2 linked regions of the Nitratidesulfovibrio vulgaris str. Hildenborough genome follow. The protein of the gene in region 1 interacts with the protein of each later gene in a pairwise test. Links are inferred from orthologs where the notes say so. Each region holds a gene or a part of one and is shown in the gene's direction. Other genes may lie near its edges. The genes, in order: DVU_RS11740 and mtgA.

What was found.
Region 2: the proteins of DVU_RS11740 (region 1) and mtgA interact in binary tests that used the Escherichia coli proteins (3 or more experiments, as listed by UniProt). The link is inferred for Nitratidesulfovibrio vulgaris str. Hildenborough from one-to-one orthologs.

The regions. Positions count from the first base shown.
Region 1 is NC_002937.3:2,620,803-2,625,682, reverse strand. What follows is about bases 1-2,992. They hold DVU_RS11740 (penicillin-binding transpeptidase domain-containing protein), read left to right. Parts: upstream 1-456; coding sequence 457-2,529; downstream 2,530-2,992. Other genes in these bases: DVU_RS11735 (UDP-N-acetylmuramoyl-L-alanyl-D-glutamate--2,6-diaminopimelate ligase), read left to right, coding at 2,526-2,992; DVU_RS11745 (hypothetical protein), read left to right, coding at 155-442; rsmH (16S rRNA (cytosine(1402)-N(4))-methyltransferase RsmH), read left to right, coding at 1-152. In the rest of the region: more of DVU_RS11735, read left to right, coding at 2,993-3,986; DVU_RS11730 (UDP-N-acetylmuramoyl-tripeptide--D-alanyl-D-alanine ligase), read left to right, coding at 3,977-4,880. UniProt on the Escherichia coli protein: Essential cell division protein that catalyzes cross-linking of the peptidoglycan cell wall at the division septum. Required for localization of FtsN.
Region 2 is NC_002937.3:2,385,974-2,395,943, forward strand. The notes cover bases 3,101-6,071. They hold mtgA (monofunctional biosynthetic peptidoglycan transglycosylase), read left to right. Parts: upstream 3,101-4,198; coding sequence 4,199-4,945; downstream 4,946-6,071. Other genes in these bases: DVU_RS10780 (methyl-accepting chemotaxis protein), read right to left, coding at 3,101-3,771; DVU_RS10790 (glycine betaine ABC transporter substrate-binding protein), read right to left, coding at 5,158-6,015. Also shown: DVU_RS10775 (lipid II:glycine glycyltransferase FemX), read right to left, coding at 1-934; more of DVU_RS10780, read right to left, coding at 1,441-3,100; DVU_RS10795 (ABC transporter permease), read right to left, coding at 6,173-7,024; DVU_RS10800 (quaternary amine ABC transporter ATP-binding protein), read right to left, coding at 7,021-8,214; DVU_RS10805 (cation:proton antiporter domain-containing protein), read left to right, coding at 8,668-9,970. UniProt on the Escherichia coli protein: Peptidoglycan polymerase that catalyzes glycan chain elongation from lipid-linked precursors. May play a role in peptidoglycan assembly during cell division in collaboration with other cell division proteins.

The DNA.
Region 1 (4,880 bases):
GCCGCTGCCCCCGGCATGTGCCCCGTTGTGTCTGCGGGCATAGCCCCGAGGTGCGGATACTCACGAAGAGACCGGTCACGGCGACCGATGGTGAACTGGCCCGCAATCCGCGCGCCTCGAGCGCCAAACTGCGTGCGGCGGAGAAGGTATAACCGTGCGTCAGGGTATGGGCGGCTGGCTTCTCGCCATCATCCTCTCCGTGCTCAGTTCCCTCGTCATCGGTCTTTCGCTGGTGTGGCTGAACATCGAACGTATGGACATGGCCTACAACCTGCGCCGGATGCAGGGCGAACTTGAAGACAGGCAAAGCCTGAAGGCCAAACTCGAAGTGGAACGTGACAGGCTGCTCTCGCCCTATGAACTGGGGCGCAAGGCCGTTGCCCTCGGCATGAGGGACGCGCGGCAGGGGCAGATACGTCGACTGGGAGATGGCGGACTGTAGCCCGCCGGAGAAGTATGCTGAGGGCCAAGACACCACGCAAGACGCGCAACACGCGCCAGAAGACCTCCCGCATGGGCGGGGGGCTTTCGTCGCGCCTTGGCAATGTGGATTGGGGCAGGCTGCGCATCAAGGCAGTGGCCGGGCTGTTCGGTGTCATCTGGTGTCTGCTGTGGATGCGCGCATGGCACGTGCAGGTCATCGAAGGTGACAGGCTTGCGGGCATGGCCCGGCGGCAGCATGTGGCTGCCGAACTCGTGACGGGCCAGCGCGGTTCCATCCTCGACCGCAACGGCCAGGTGCTGGCACGTAGCGTCGAGATGCGCTCGGTCTATGTGCATCCTCTCGAAGTGCAGGATGTGGACAACACGGCCGCTGTTCTGTCGCGGTGCCTCGACCTGCCCTTGCCGCAGGTGCGTGCGGCCCTCTCGGAACGTCGGCGTTTCGCATGGCTTGCCCGCAAGGTGGACGACCGCAAGGCCAACCTCGTGCGCGAGGCGAAGCTTTCCGGGGTGGGCCTGACCACGGAATACGAACGCATCTACCCCTTCCGCCAGATGGCCGGACAGCTGCTCGGCTTCGTCGGTCTCGACGACAAGGGGCTGGAGGGCGTCGAACGCGCCATGGACGATTCGCTGGCGGGAACATCCACCCGCATGGTCATGGAACGGGATGCCGCAGGCAGACGCTTCTACCTTCCCGGTTCTTCGGACAACGACATCCGCGGTGGCGATGTGCGCCTGACCATTGACATGCAGGTGCAGTTCTTCGCCGAAGAGGCCCTTGCCGACGCCGTCGACACCTACGAGGCCAAATGGGGTGGCGCACTGGTGGTCGACGTGCAGAGTGGCGACATCCTCGCGTGGGCACAGTACCCCTTCTTCAATCCCAACGCCTACAGGGAATACACGCCGGCCCGCTGGCGCAACCGTCTTGCGAGCGATGCGCTCGAACCCGGTTCCACATTCAAGCCCTTCCTCGTCGCCGCAGGACTTCAGGAGGGCGTCATCACGCCCGACACGCTCTTCTACTGCGAGAAGGGCAAGTGGAAGACGCGCACCATCAACATCCGCGACACCCACAGCTACGACTGGCTGCCCGTCAACAAGATCATGCGCTACTCCAGCAACATCGGGTGCGCGAAGATCGGTCTGGAACTGGGAACGCGTCGTTACCACGACTATCTTGTCAAGCTCGGCTTCGGCGAACGTACCGGCGTGCCCGTGGCAGAGAGCAAGGGCATTCTGCGCAAACCCCGTGACTGGAGCGAAGCCGACCTCATCACCGCCTCGTTCGGGCAGAGTGTTTCGGTCACCGCGTTGCAGATGGCACAGGGGTACCTCACCCTTGCCAATGATGGCGTGCTGAAGAAGTTGCGTCTCTTCATCCCTGAAAACGGTGCACAGCAGCAGGACGTCGTGCCGTCCCCGTCGCCCGTGGGCCCCGGCGTGGCCGTGGCCGCAGAACCGCGCCGCATCTTCTCGCACAAGGTCGCCCGGCAGGTGATGGACATGCTTCGCGACGTTGTCGAGGAGGACGGCACCGGAACGCGTGCGCGCATCGCTGGCATCACCATCGGCGGCAAGACGGGTACGGCGCAGAAGGCCGACAGTTCGGGGTCTTACGGCAAGGGGCGTCTTGCCTCGTTCGTGGGCCTCGTACCCATCGACCGCCCGCGCTACCTCATCTTCGTCATGGTCGACGAACCCACGCGCAGCCCCTACGGCGGTGTAGTTGCGGCCCCGGTGTTCAAGCATGTGGCCCTGCGTACAATGGCCTACCACGGCCTGCTGCCGGAACCGGTCGACACCGACGACCTCAAGGTCGCCGAGGTGCAGAAGAAGGGTGCGCCGCAGGATATCCGTCAGGAAGTCAGGCGCGAGATCTCGGAGCGTGTCATCGAGACCGCCGACAACGTGCCGGATGTGGTGGGCAAGCCCGTGCGCCGTGCCGTGGAGATGTTCGCCACGAAGGGCAGGGTGCCCGTCCTCAAGGGAACGGGACAGACGGTGGTCAAGCAGTCGCCCGAGCCGGGAGCCGCATGGCAGGACGACAAGGAATACATACTGTGGCTTTCGGAGCGATCATGAAACCTGAACAAGTGACGTTCGATACCCTTCTCGGGCGCGTTGCCGCGACCCTCCCACAGATACGGACCGATTCGCGCAGAGTCGGTCCGGGCGACGTTTTCGTGGCCGTTCCCGGCGTCGCCGTGGACGGGGCCGCCTTCATCACGCAGGCGGTGGCGCAGGGGGCGACCATGGTCGTGTGCCGTGCAGACGGCCTGCAACACCTGCCGGAAGCCGCCTTTGCCGTGGCTGTGCATGACGACCCCCGCGCCGCGCTCGGTGCGCTCGGGCAGGCGCGTTACGGCACGGCATCGTTGCCCTTTCCCGTTGTCGGCGTGACAGGTACGAACGGCAAGACGACGATAACCTACCTGCTCGAACATCTTTTCGCCTCGGCAGGCCGCCGGTGCGGCGTGCTCGGAACGGTAAGTTACCGGTGGCCCGGGCATGTCGAGGCCGCCCCGCTGACCACTCCAGACTGTCTGCAACTACACGAGATGCTTGGCCAGATGGCGGGTGCGGGTGTGGATGTCGCCTTCATGGAAGTGTCGTCGCACGCGCTTGATCAGGAGCGGGTCGCGGGCATACGTTTCGCCGGGGCGGTGCTCACCAACCTCACGCAAGACCACCTCGACTACCATGGCGACATGGAGACCTACTTCAACGCCAAGGCACGCCTTTTCAGGGAGTTGCCGGAAGTCGGCAAGCATTGTGCCGTCAATGCCGACGACCCCTGGGGGCGGCGTCTGCTCGCCGACCTGCCGGGTGCAGTCGGTTTCGCCCTCACCGGTGCGCCCGTGTCCGGAACGAGGCACCTGCATGGTGAGATGCTGCGCTGCTCGACTGCGGGCGTTCACCTGCGCATGCACTTCGAGGGCCGCACGTGGGAGGTCGACTCTCCGCTCGTGGGCGCACACAACGCCTCGAACCTGCTGGCCGTTCAGGCCGTGGGTCTCGGGCTTGGCCTCTCGCCCGCCGATTTTGTTCATCTTGAAAATTTCACCGGAGTTCCCGGCAGGTTGGAGCGTATCACCAACGACCGGGGGCTTGACGTTTTCGTCGATTACGCCCATACGCCGGACGCCCTCGTCAACGTGCTGCGCGCGTTGCGCGATGTGGGCTTCACGCGCATCGTCACGGTCTTCGGCTGCGGCGGCAACCGCGACCGCACCAAACGCCCCCTCATGGGCGCTGCCGTGGCCGCACATGCCGACGTGGCCGTCCTCACGTCCGACAACCCCCGCCATGAAGACCCGCTCGCCATCATGGAAGACGTGAAGCCCGGCCTTGCCGGGGCGCGTGAGGTCGTGGCGGAGGCCGACAGGCGCAAGGCCATCGCCCTTGCGTTGGAGATGCTGCGTCCCGGAGACGCGCTTCTCGTGGCAGGCAAGGGGCATGAGGACTATCAGCAGGTGGGCGACCGCAAGCTGCCTTTCAGCGACCAACAGACCATCCGGGAGATTCTTGGGTGCAACTGACACCGAACGAAATGCGCGAGTCCCTCGGGGCAGGGGCGATACTCGGCGCGCAGGGCGACGCGACCTTCGCCGCCGTGCGTTCCGACAGCCGCAAGGTCGCGCCGGGCGACCTCTTCGTCTGCATCAGGGGTGAGCGTTTCGACGGACATGATTTTGCCGCCGATGTGGTGCGGCAGGGCGCACGCGTCCTCATCGCTGAACGCGACCCGTTCAACGGGGAGTGCCCATCCGCCGACGTGACCATTATGGTCGTCGACGACAGCGTGAAGGCCCTCGGCAGACTCGCCAACCTGCATCGCATGCGGTCGAAGGCCCGCGTCGTGGGCGTCACAGGCACGGCAGGCAAGACCACCGTGAAGGAACTTCTGGCGCAGGTGCTTGGCGTGCGGGGTGATACGGCACGCAATCCGCTCAATCTCAACAACCAGATAGGGCTGCCTCTCTCCATGCTCGAAGCCACAGGCAACGAGTCTTTCTGGGTCATGGAGGCGGGCATCAGCCAGCCGCAGGACATGGACGAACTCGGTGCCGTGCTGCGGCCCGACATCGGGCTGGTGCTCAATGTCGGGCAGGGGCATGTGGCCGGTCTGGGCGACCGGGGCGTGGCCTACTACAAGTCGCGGCTGCTGGCTCATCTGGCCGAAGGCGGTACGGGGCTTGTCTGCGCCGATTATGACGACCTCGTGCGCGAGGCGCGTAGCGTGTGCCGCAGGTTGCAGTTCTTTTCCGCATCGGGTCGTGGGGTGGGCTACCGGGCGGCCTATGACGGGCCTGTTGCCGACGCCGCAGGGAGCGACGGCGGCGTGCGCGGGCGTTACCGTGTATGGCTCGACGGTTCGGTCCATGAGGTCGTCGCGCCCTTCCGTGGGGCGTTCGGTGCCGAGAACGTTGCAG
Region 2 (9,970 bases), 230 kb from region 1 along the record:
ACCCGTGGAAGGGGTGTGCCGGGTCGTGCCCGGGCGGGACGGCACCCATCTCGTAGTCGTGGCACCCCCGGTCGCGGGCATGGCACATGGCCGTCCAGTGCATGAGATAGGGTGCCATGAGGTTGCGTTTGACATTGCCCGACGCCCCGTACAGGAAGTTGGCCGTTCTTCCGGCCAGCCCCACGATGCATCCGGCAAGGATGTCCGTCCCGTGCGTCGCCAGCAGGAACAGAAGTTCAGTACTGCCCGCGCCGTCGCACAACGCATGGAACATGGCGCTGAAATGCGTGATGCTGCACGGTTCGAAGCCGTTCCGTATGGCCGTCTGCCGATAGAGGGCGTGAAACTGCGGCAGACTCTCGCGTCCGACCTCGCGCACGGCCACGCCCTTGCGCCGGGCAAGCCCGATGTTGTAGCGCGTCTTGGGCTTCATGCGCTCAAGCACCGCCGCTTCCTCGCCGGTGATGTCCACCACCAGCGAACTTGCCACCGTCAAATCCTGAAACGACTTGCGAAGATTCCAGTGTCGCGTGCCCATGTTCATGCGCAATTCGCGCAAGCGTGCCTCGGGGAAGGCGTTCCATCCCTCGTCGTGCATCTCGTCCGCATAGGGCGAGACCCACGGCAGGTCGTAGCGGATGAACGCCACATCGGGGCCTAGCCCCTCCGCTAGCGCGAGGGAGAAGCTTTCAAGGTAGACACCGTAGTCCTCATGGGGCGGGGCCACCTCCGGGCCTTGCGGCACGATGGCGACGCGGTGCCTGCCAAACCGCCGCAACAGCACAAGCACGTCGCCCCACGGCCCGGAAGACCGGATGTCGAAGGCGTGCGACTCCATGCCGAGACGGGTCTTCACCTGCGCCCAGTACGGCGTCTGGAAGAGGATGTCCGTGGGTAGAAGGGCCTGCGTCTTCTTGCGAGAAAGGTCGACCATGTCACGCTCCCTGACGTCACTGCTTCGACGTCTCTGTCCGCCCCGCCCGGCAGTACGGGCACACAGGCGTCTTCAGGTAAAAACAAAGCGGGAGACGCATGAGACATGCGACCCCGCCAACACGAAACCACGGTAGAAGGACGATGCTGATACGCTAACGTCTATACCTTTATGCAACGGCCTCCAAAAAACGTATCGCGCCGGTCATGGTCTCCCATCCGACGCGAACTTGCGGCACATGTGCGTTGCACACGGCTTTGCCTATAGCACATTCTCATGCGCACAAAGCCCTGTTCATACACCACGTATATGTTTCTGACAACTCGACGTCCCGACATTCACCTTCAGGTCGTAGCACGTGGAACATTCGCTAATCCATACGGATACACAGTGCACAGCGGTTTGCCATGCACGGGGACTTCGAAAGTCACACGGCAACGAGACATGACAGAAGCCCCCGCATTCCTTGCAGAATGCGGGGGCCGCGACATCTGTCATGCAGCCTGTCAGGACTTCATGCCCTCAATGATACGTTCGAGCTCGCTCGCCATGTCAGCCACTTCGGTGATGGCTGCCGCCGACTGGCTCATGCCCTCTGCCGTGTCGCTGGAGATGACGTTGATCTCTTCCGTGGCGCGGGCTATCTGCTCCGACGCCGCCGACTGCTCTTCAGCTGCCGTGGCGATGGAGCGCACCTGATCAGCCGTGCCCACCGAAAGCTGGACGATGGTCTTGAGCGAAGCCCCGGCATCGCCTGCGCGTGCCACAGAGGTCTCTGCATCGCCACCTGCCAGCCCCATGAGTTCGACCGTCTTGCGGGTCACGCCCTGTATGGCACGGATGGCGTTCCCCACATCGTTGGTGGCGCCCATGGTCTTCTCGGCGAGTTTACGCACCTCGTCGGCGACGACGGCGAAGCCACGCCCCGCCTCGCCAGCCCGCGCCGCCTCGATGGCGGCATTGAGCGCCAGCAGGTTGGTCTGGTCGGCCACATCTGAAATCATGTCCACGATGGTGCCGATACCATCGGCCTGCCGACCAAGTTCCTCAAGACTCACACCCATCTCGTGCATCCTGTCCCGCAACGCACCTATGGATGCCACAGCGTCCTGCACCACCCCGGCACCCTTCTCTGCACTCTCGCGGGCCGTGTCGGCACTGGTGACGGCCTCGCCCGCGTTCCGCGCCACCTCAAGGATGGAGGCGTTCATCTGCTCCACGGCGGCAGCCGTCTCGCTGATGCGCGTCTTCTGCACCTCGGTGCCGCGACTCGACTCGTCTATCTGCGCCGAAAGCTCTTCGGCGGCAGCGGAGAGACGGGCCGACACGTCCATGGCGCGACGTGCCGCCTCCGCGATGCGGGCATGTTGCGCTTCGACCTCGCGCTGCTTCTCGATGATGTCGGTGATGTCCATCCAGAACGCGATGGAACCGAGCAACTCGCCGTCCATGTCATAGAAGGGTGTCGTCGCCACGTTGAGATGGACTTCACGCCCTGATGGTGCGTTCCATACCGCCACGTCATGCAGGTCGGTGCGACTCTTGATGGCCTTGTCGGAGAGGGTCTCCCGGTTGGGGTCGCGCCAGTAGAACTCGCCGGAACGCATCCCGTAGTAGTCCTGCGGTTTTCCGGTACGCTCCAGCAGCTTGAGGATATGCTCGTTGGCCCATGTCATGGTGAAGTCGGGGCCGACGATGCCGCACGGCGTGGGTATGCCCTTCAGCACGCCCTGTGCGAAACCGAGTTCAGCCTTGATCTTTGTCTTCATGTGGTCGACATCGGCGGCGAGGTCGGCGAATTCGCAACTGAACCTCCCCTGCGGCACGGTAGAGAAGTCACCGGCGGCAATCTCGCCCGTGTAGCGCTGCAACGCCCCCAGCGGGAGAATGACGAGCCTGCGCAGCACCATGACGAGGACACCCGCAAGCACCAGTGACGCCACGACACTGATGCCGATGATGACCATGCCGAGGCTGCGCGCCGCAGCCAGCACCTCTGACTCGTTGATGTTGGCAGCCAGTATCCACCCGGTCTGGGGGACGGTGGCGAAAGCGGCGAATTTGGCCTCGCCATCTGAGACGTATCGCATGAAGCCGTTCTTGCGCCGCAACATCTCCGAGACGGACGAAAGGCTTGTTCCGCTTGTCATGACCAACGCAGGATTGGGATGCGAGAGGAAGGTCCCCTTCTCGTCGACGAGGAAGAGATACCCCGTCTCGCCGTTCGTTACGGACTTCAAGACTTCCTTTTCGAACTCATGGAAATTGAACGAGACCTGAACCCCGCCCAGCAGTTTGCCATTCTCGGGGTCGCGCACGGGCACGGCGATGCGCAGGGCAAGCCGTCCCCCCTCGACGCTGTAAAGCTCACGCGCGATGGCGACATTCGCACCGGACAGCACCTGTGCAACGACCGGATGCTTCTTCTTGTTCTCGCCCCGTTCGTCCTTGTTGGCGGCATTGAAACCTGCAACAGCTTCCCCTGCGGTATCGAAGGTGTAAGCCGACCAGATTTCCGGATAGGTGGCAAGATAGTCCTTGAAACGGCGTTGCGCCGTCTCGCCCTCATCCACCCCTGAACGCAGGGCGACGACAACGGCACGCTGCCGTGCCAGCCCCTCGCACAACTTCTGAAGATTGCGGATGTAGACCTCTGTCGCCGTCTCCACCGCACCCATCAGGGTCTCGGTCGCCTCACGACGGGACGCCTCCGCGTAGGAAGTCACGGCATTCACCGCATACCAGCCCAGACCTCCGAATCCCAGAAGCAACAAGCCGACGAGAAGCACCGTCACGCGATTGTTGAGCCTGTCGAAAAAACCCTTGCGCACTTCCACTGCCAGCCTCCCGAAGATACTTTATCTACCAATCGTCGATTATTCCGTTAACTTTATGGGGTTTTGCACTAACAGGAGGTGATTTTTCAATACCCTACCCGCATACCCTACCTGCCATATACGCAGTATGCCCCCTGCACGCGTTCACTCACAACACACATTCATCAAACGTTCATTTTAAAAATACAGCCCATGGCATCTATCGTAGCGGCATCGTCAAAAGTCGCAATACGGTTATTATGTGACACGCTGTCCGCATCGCAGACCTGTGCGCCTCCAGACCGCAACGGTACTTGGCAACCGTGCCCCGTTGGGCTACGCCAAAGGCCCACCGTGGACTTCGAGGTGCAGACAGGACGGACACTCCGCCCAAGACGGAGGTGCACGATCATTCTCCGCGAGTCTGCCGGGAAATGGACGATCACACATGTACAGAAAGAACATCGCTCGACGCCACAAGCCCGCGCAGCCGAAACGAAGCCTGATGAAGGTCTTCTGGCTTTGCCTCGCCGCCATCGTCACTCTGGCTGCCGCGGATGTGCTACGCTACGCGGTCTGGCCCGATGTGGACGACCTCGTGACAGCACAGCCGCAGACAACGGCACTCATCGAACAACGTCGTGGCGAAGCCGAAGACGTGGGCAAGACATTCCGGGTGCGCCGCACATGGGTTCCCCTCAAACGCATCTCGCCGCACCTCATCCGCGCCGTGACCATCGCCGAGGATGACAAATTCTGGGGACATGAAGGATTCGACGTGGACGGCATGGAGGACGCGTTACGCCGCAATCTCGAGAAGGGACGCCTTGCCGCAGGGGGCAGCACCATCACCCAGCAGCTGGCGAAGAACCTCTATCTCGGCACGGAACGCAGCCTCTCACGCAAGCTGAAAGAGGCGATTCTCGCAGTCCGTCTCGAAGATGCCCTTTCAAAGCGGCGCATCATCGAACTGTATCTGAACGTCGTCGAATGGGGCGACGGCATCTTCGGTGCCGAAGAGGCGGCACGGGCGCACTTCGGGGTTGCGGCGGCGAACCTGTCACCTGAACAGTCCGCCCGCCTAGCCGTGGTACTGCCCAATCCCCGAAAGTGGTCGGCACGCAACCCTCCCCGCCACATACGGCAGAAGACCGCCATCATCCTCTCGCGCATGGAACGCAGAGGGCTCATCTGAACACGCCCCGCTCTTCAGTACAGGGGCAGACGGCACTGCCTCGCACACGATGAAGCCCCCGGAACGCAGTCGTTCCGGGGGCCTGTCGTCATCACGAGAATGCCTGTCATGGCAGGTGCATAGTGCACCCTTGTCCTACAGAGGTTCTGGATTCGCAAGGCAGCAGGTGAAGCGGACGCCTCATTCAGTCCCACAGCCCTGAAAATGCGCCTCTACTTCGCCAGCCAGCTGTCCACCAGCGCAGGGTGCTCCTTCATGAAGCGACGGGCGTTGGTCAGCGGGTCGGCCCCTTCCTCGTTGTTCCACGCCATGAGGGTCTGCAACTGGGCCGTATCCGCATAGGCGAAGCGGTCGAGAAAGGCGAAGACCTCGGGCATGTCCTTGTCCAGCCCCTTGCGTACCACCGTGTGGATGGATTCCATCCCGCCCAGGGCGCCCTTGGGGTCGTCAAGGTACTTCAGTTGCCAGCGTCCGAACATCCAGTGCGGCGACCACGCGGTGACCACAATCCATTCCTTGCGGCGGATGGCGTCGGCAAGGGCCGCCGTCATGGTCGCCCCACTGCCCTCCACAAGCTGCATCTTCTTGAGGCCGTATGCCTTGATGGCATCCTCCGACATACGCATGAGTCCGGCACCGGGGTCGATACCGATGATGCGCCCGCCGAAACGGTCAGCAGCGGCGTCGAGTTCGGCGATGGAGTTCACCGTCACATAGTCGGGTACCGCCCAGCCAAGGCGCGCACCGTCCACCAGCGGGCCGAGGTCGCGCACCTTGCCTTCAAGACGTTTGAGGTAGTCGCCGTGCGTGACGGGCAACCACGCCGTGACCGTGGCGTCCACGTCGCCCGAAGCCACAGCCATCCACATGGCACCGGCACTGACCGGAAGAAGCTCGACCTTGCGGTGCAACCTGTCTTCGATGGCGGCCTTGACGAGATTGCTCGTGGCGCGGGCGCAATCCCATTCCACATAGGCGATGCGCACGGGCTTCGCGTCCTTCGAGGCGGCCTGTGCCGCACCGGTGAAGGCAAGAAGGAACGCCACTGCCAGCAGAATGATCTTTTTCATGGTTTCTCCTCTGGTTTGCCGGGGACCCCGGACGGGAACGGAATGGCGGGGAGAACCGCCGCGTGCGGCACCGGAGGCTGCAAGCCCCCGGCACACGCACCGTGATCGGTGACAGGCGCGCTGACTCGATGAGAACGCAGCGCGGCCTGACGAGGTGCTACCTGTCGACGGAACTGCGGCGCCCTATGTGCTGGAGCACCCGGTCGAGGCATATGGCGACGATGACGATACCGATGCCCGCCTCGAAGCCGCTGCCCAGTTCGAGCCTCTGGATGGCCTTCCACACCTCGCCGCCAAGGCCGCGCGCACCGATCATGGCTGCGATGACGACCATGGAGAGCGCCAGCATGATGGTCTGGTTCACGCCAGCGAGGATGGTGGGGGCTGCCAGCGGCAGTTCCAGCTTGACCAGCCGCTGCCAGCGACTGGTGCCGAACGCCTCTGCGCATTCCACGAGGTCGTCGGGGACCTGCCGGATGCCGAGGCACGTGAAGCGAATGGCAGGGGGCATGGCGAACACCACAGTGGCGAACACCGCCGCCACCTTGCCGAGACCGAAGAACGGGATGGCGGGAATGAGATAGACGAACGCGGGCATGGTCTGCATGAGGTCGAGCACCGGCATGAGCACCTTGCGCACCGTGACGTTGACCGCCGCGGCGATGCCCAGGGGCACGCCTGTCACCACAGCCAGCGCCGTGGCCACGAGCACGAGGGCTATGGTGCTCATGGTGGCCTCCCACAGGCCGAGGTTCCATATGAGCCCGAAGCCCAGCAGGGCGAACGCACCGATGCCCGGCTTGCGCGTGGCACGCCATGCCAGCAGCGCCACCACGGGTATGAAGGCCCACGGAGGAATGGAGCCGAGCAATGATTCGAGCATGTCGATGCCATTGCCAGCCACTGTGGAGAAGGCACGCGTTGCGCCGGAGCACCACTCCACCATGTTGTCGGTGAAGGCTTCGAGCCATGCCCCGAGGGGGATGCGTGGAATTTGGACGGACATCATGCGACACCTCCGCGTTCGGCAAGCGCCCCCAGCAGCAGACCGCGAACGATGACGCCAGCCAGCCTGCCACGTTCGTCCACGACAGCCAGCGGATGCGGCAGGTCTGCCATGAGGGATATGAGTTCCGTAGCCGGGGCTTCTGGTGGAACCGTGGCGATGTCACGTCTGACGATGGAACCAAGCTCGCGTACGCCCTCGGCGGCGAGGCGCGCCGCATCGTCTGCGGTGATGAGCCCCACCAGCCTGTGCCGTTCGTCCAGCACGAAGAGCGTTGCGATGGCGTTACGCCGCATCTTGCGCAGGGCGGTGCGGGGGCCGTCTATGCCGAGCACCGCCACGGCTTCGGAGCGCTTCATGACGCTGCCAGCCGTGAGCACCTTGGTCACATCGGCCTCGCCCACGAAGCGGGCGACATAGTCGTCGGCAGGATTGGTGAGGATGTCCTCGGGCGTGCCTATCTGCACCACCGCCCCGTCGCGCATGAGCACGATGCGGTCACCCAGTTTGAGGGCCTCGTCGAGGTCATGACTGATGAACACGATGGTCTTCTGCAGGTCGTCCTGCAACCGCAGCAGTTCGTCCTGCATGTCACGCCGGATGAGTGGGTCGAGCGCGCTGAACGCCTCGTCCATGAGCAGGATGTCGGGGTCGAGGGAGAGGGCCCTTGCAAGCCCCACACGCTGTTGCATGCCCCCGGACAGCTGCGCGGGACGCGATGCGGCCCACTCTGCGAGCCCCACCCTTTCGAGCGAGACCATGGCCTGACGCTCGCGTTCGGCACGGGGCACGCCCATGGCCTCTAGGCCGAAGGCGGCATTCTGCAGCACAGTGCGGTGCGGGAAGAGGGCGAAGTTCTGGAAGACCATCCCGAAGCTGCGTTGCCGAAGGCGTCGCAACTCGTCGACGGGCATGGAGGTCACGTCCCGGCCGTCGACGGTGACGGTTCCGGCCGTGGGTTCGATGAGGCGGTTGAGGCAGCGTACCAATGTGGATTTACCGCTGCCGGAGAGACCCATGACCACGACGATCTCGCCCTCCTCCACATCGAAGGAGGCACGGTCGACACCCACGGCATGGCTTGTGCGGCGGTGGATTTCCTCCTTGCCGAGCCCCTGCTCGAGAAGACCGAGGGCCTTCTCGGGGTGTGGACCGAAGATCTTGGTCAGGTTCCTGATGGAAAGTTTCGACATGCTCCCTCCTGTTGGATGTCGCGGGGTGGAAGACACCCCGTCGGGCACCGGCCCGACAACGGAAGGGAGGACAGCGAACGCCGCCCGCAAAACGGGCACGCGGAAGGCGCAAGGCTGCAACCGCGACGCATGGCATCATTCGCTCGATAGTGCGGAATGAAAGACCACACACATGGGCAGGCTGCTCTGCCCAAGCCCATGTGTCGCACATCCTCCTGGATTGAAAACGTATGTAATAACTGCACTTGAAAGGACAATCATGCTTCTTTGAAAAGGAGCAAAATCATCCATTGTGGAGGACATGCTACAGCAATGTCGTCATCATGTCCAGCACAACACATGCACATAGCGCATATGCACACATGGAACATACCTTATGCATCATGAAAGCCGACATTGTACCCGCCACAGACTTACGGTAAGCTCTGACATCCCAAGCCAAAGGAACCCTCGATGCAGCTACCCCTTCTGCCGGACATCGTCGTCCTCTTCTGTCTCTCGATAGGCGTTCTGCTCGTCTGCCACCGGGTGCGCCTGCCCGCCATCGTCGGCTTCCTCATCACGGGTGTGTTGTGCGGCCCTTCGGCACTGGGGCTCGTCTCCGCTGTGCATGAGGTCGAACTCATGGCCGAGATTGGCGTGGTTCTGCTCATGTTCACCATCGGCATGGAACTCTCCGGCGATGAGCTGTCGCGCCTGCGCAAGCCCGTCTTCATCGGCGGCACTGCACAGGTGGGTCTGACGGTAGCCGTCTTCGCGGGCATAGCCCTGCTGCACGGACAGACGCTCTCCGAAGGCATCCTGTTCGGATTTCTCGCCGCCCTCTCTTCCACCGCCATCGTTCTGAGCCTCTTGCAGCAACGCGCACAGACCGAGAGTCCGCAAGGACGCATCGCCCTTTCCGTGCTCATCTTCCAGGACATCGCCATCGTCCCCATGATGCTGGCCATTCCGCTGCTGGCGGGAACCATCACGGCAGACGCGAAGTCGCTCGCCCTCTCGGTGGGCCGCACCGTCGCCGTTCTCGGCGGTCTCGTCCTTCTGGCGCGTTATGTGGTCCCGCCCCTGATGGAGCGCGTGGTACGCACCCGCAGCCGTGAACTGCTGCTGCTCACCACGCTGGGTCTTTGCCTCGCCGTCGCCCTGCTCACATCATCCATGGGCCTTTCCCTCTCGCTGGGGGCCTTTCTTGCCGGACTGCTGTTGGCAGAGTCGGAATACAGCCTCAGCGTCATCGAAGGGGTGCTCCCCTTCCGCGACGTGTTCACCAGCCTGTTCTTCATCTCGGTGGGGATGCTGCTCGATGTGGGCTTCCTGTTCGACAACCTCGGTGCCGTACTCGCCGTCGCCGCCGCACTGGTGGTTCTCAAGGCCGCCATCGCCACTCCCGCCATCCTGCTGCTGGGCTACCCGCTACGCACCTGCATCATCGCCGCACTGGCGCTGGCCCAGATAGGTGAGTTCTCGTTCGTCCTTGCCCGGTCGGGGCTTGAGCACGGGCTTCTCGGCAAAGATGCCTACCAGATGTTTCTTGCGGCGAGCATCATCACCATGACGCTCACCCCCGGACTGCTTGCCGTGGCACCCCGCTTCGCCCGCTACGTGTCGACGCTGCTCAAGAGTCACGAGACCTTTGATGAAGCGCACGGGGCGGCCCTGCACGACCACCTCATCGTGGTCGGCTTCGGGGTCGGCGGCAAACACCTAGCCCGGGTGGCACGAGAGGCTGGTATCGCCTACACCATCCTCGAGATGA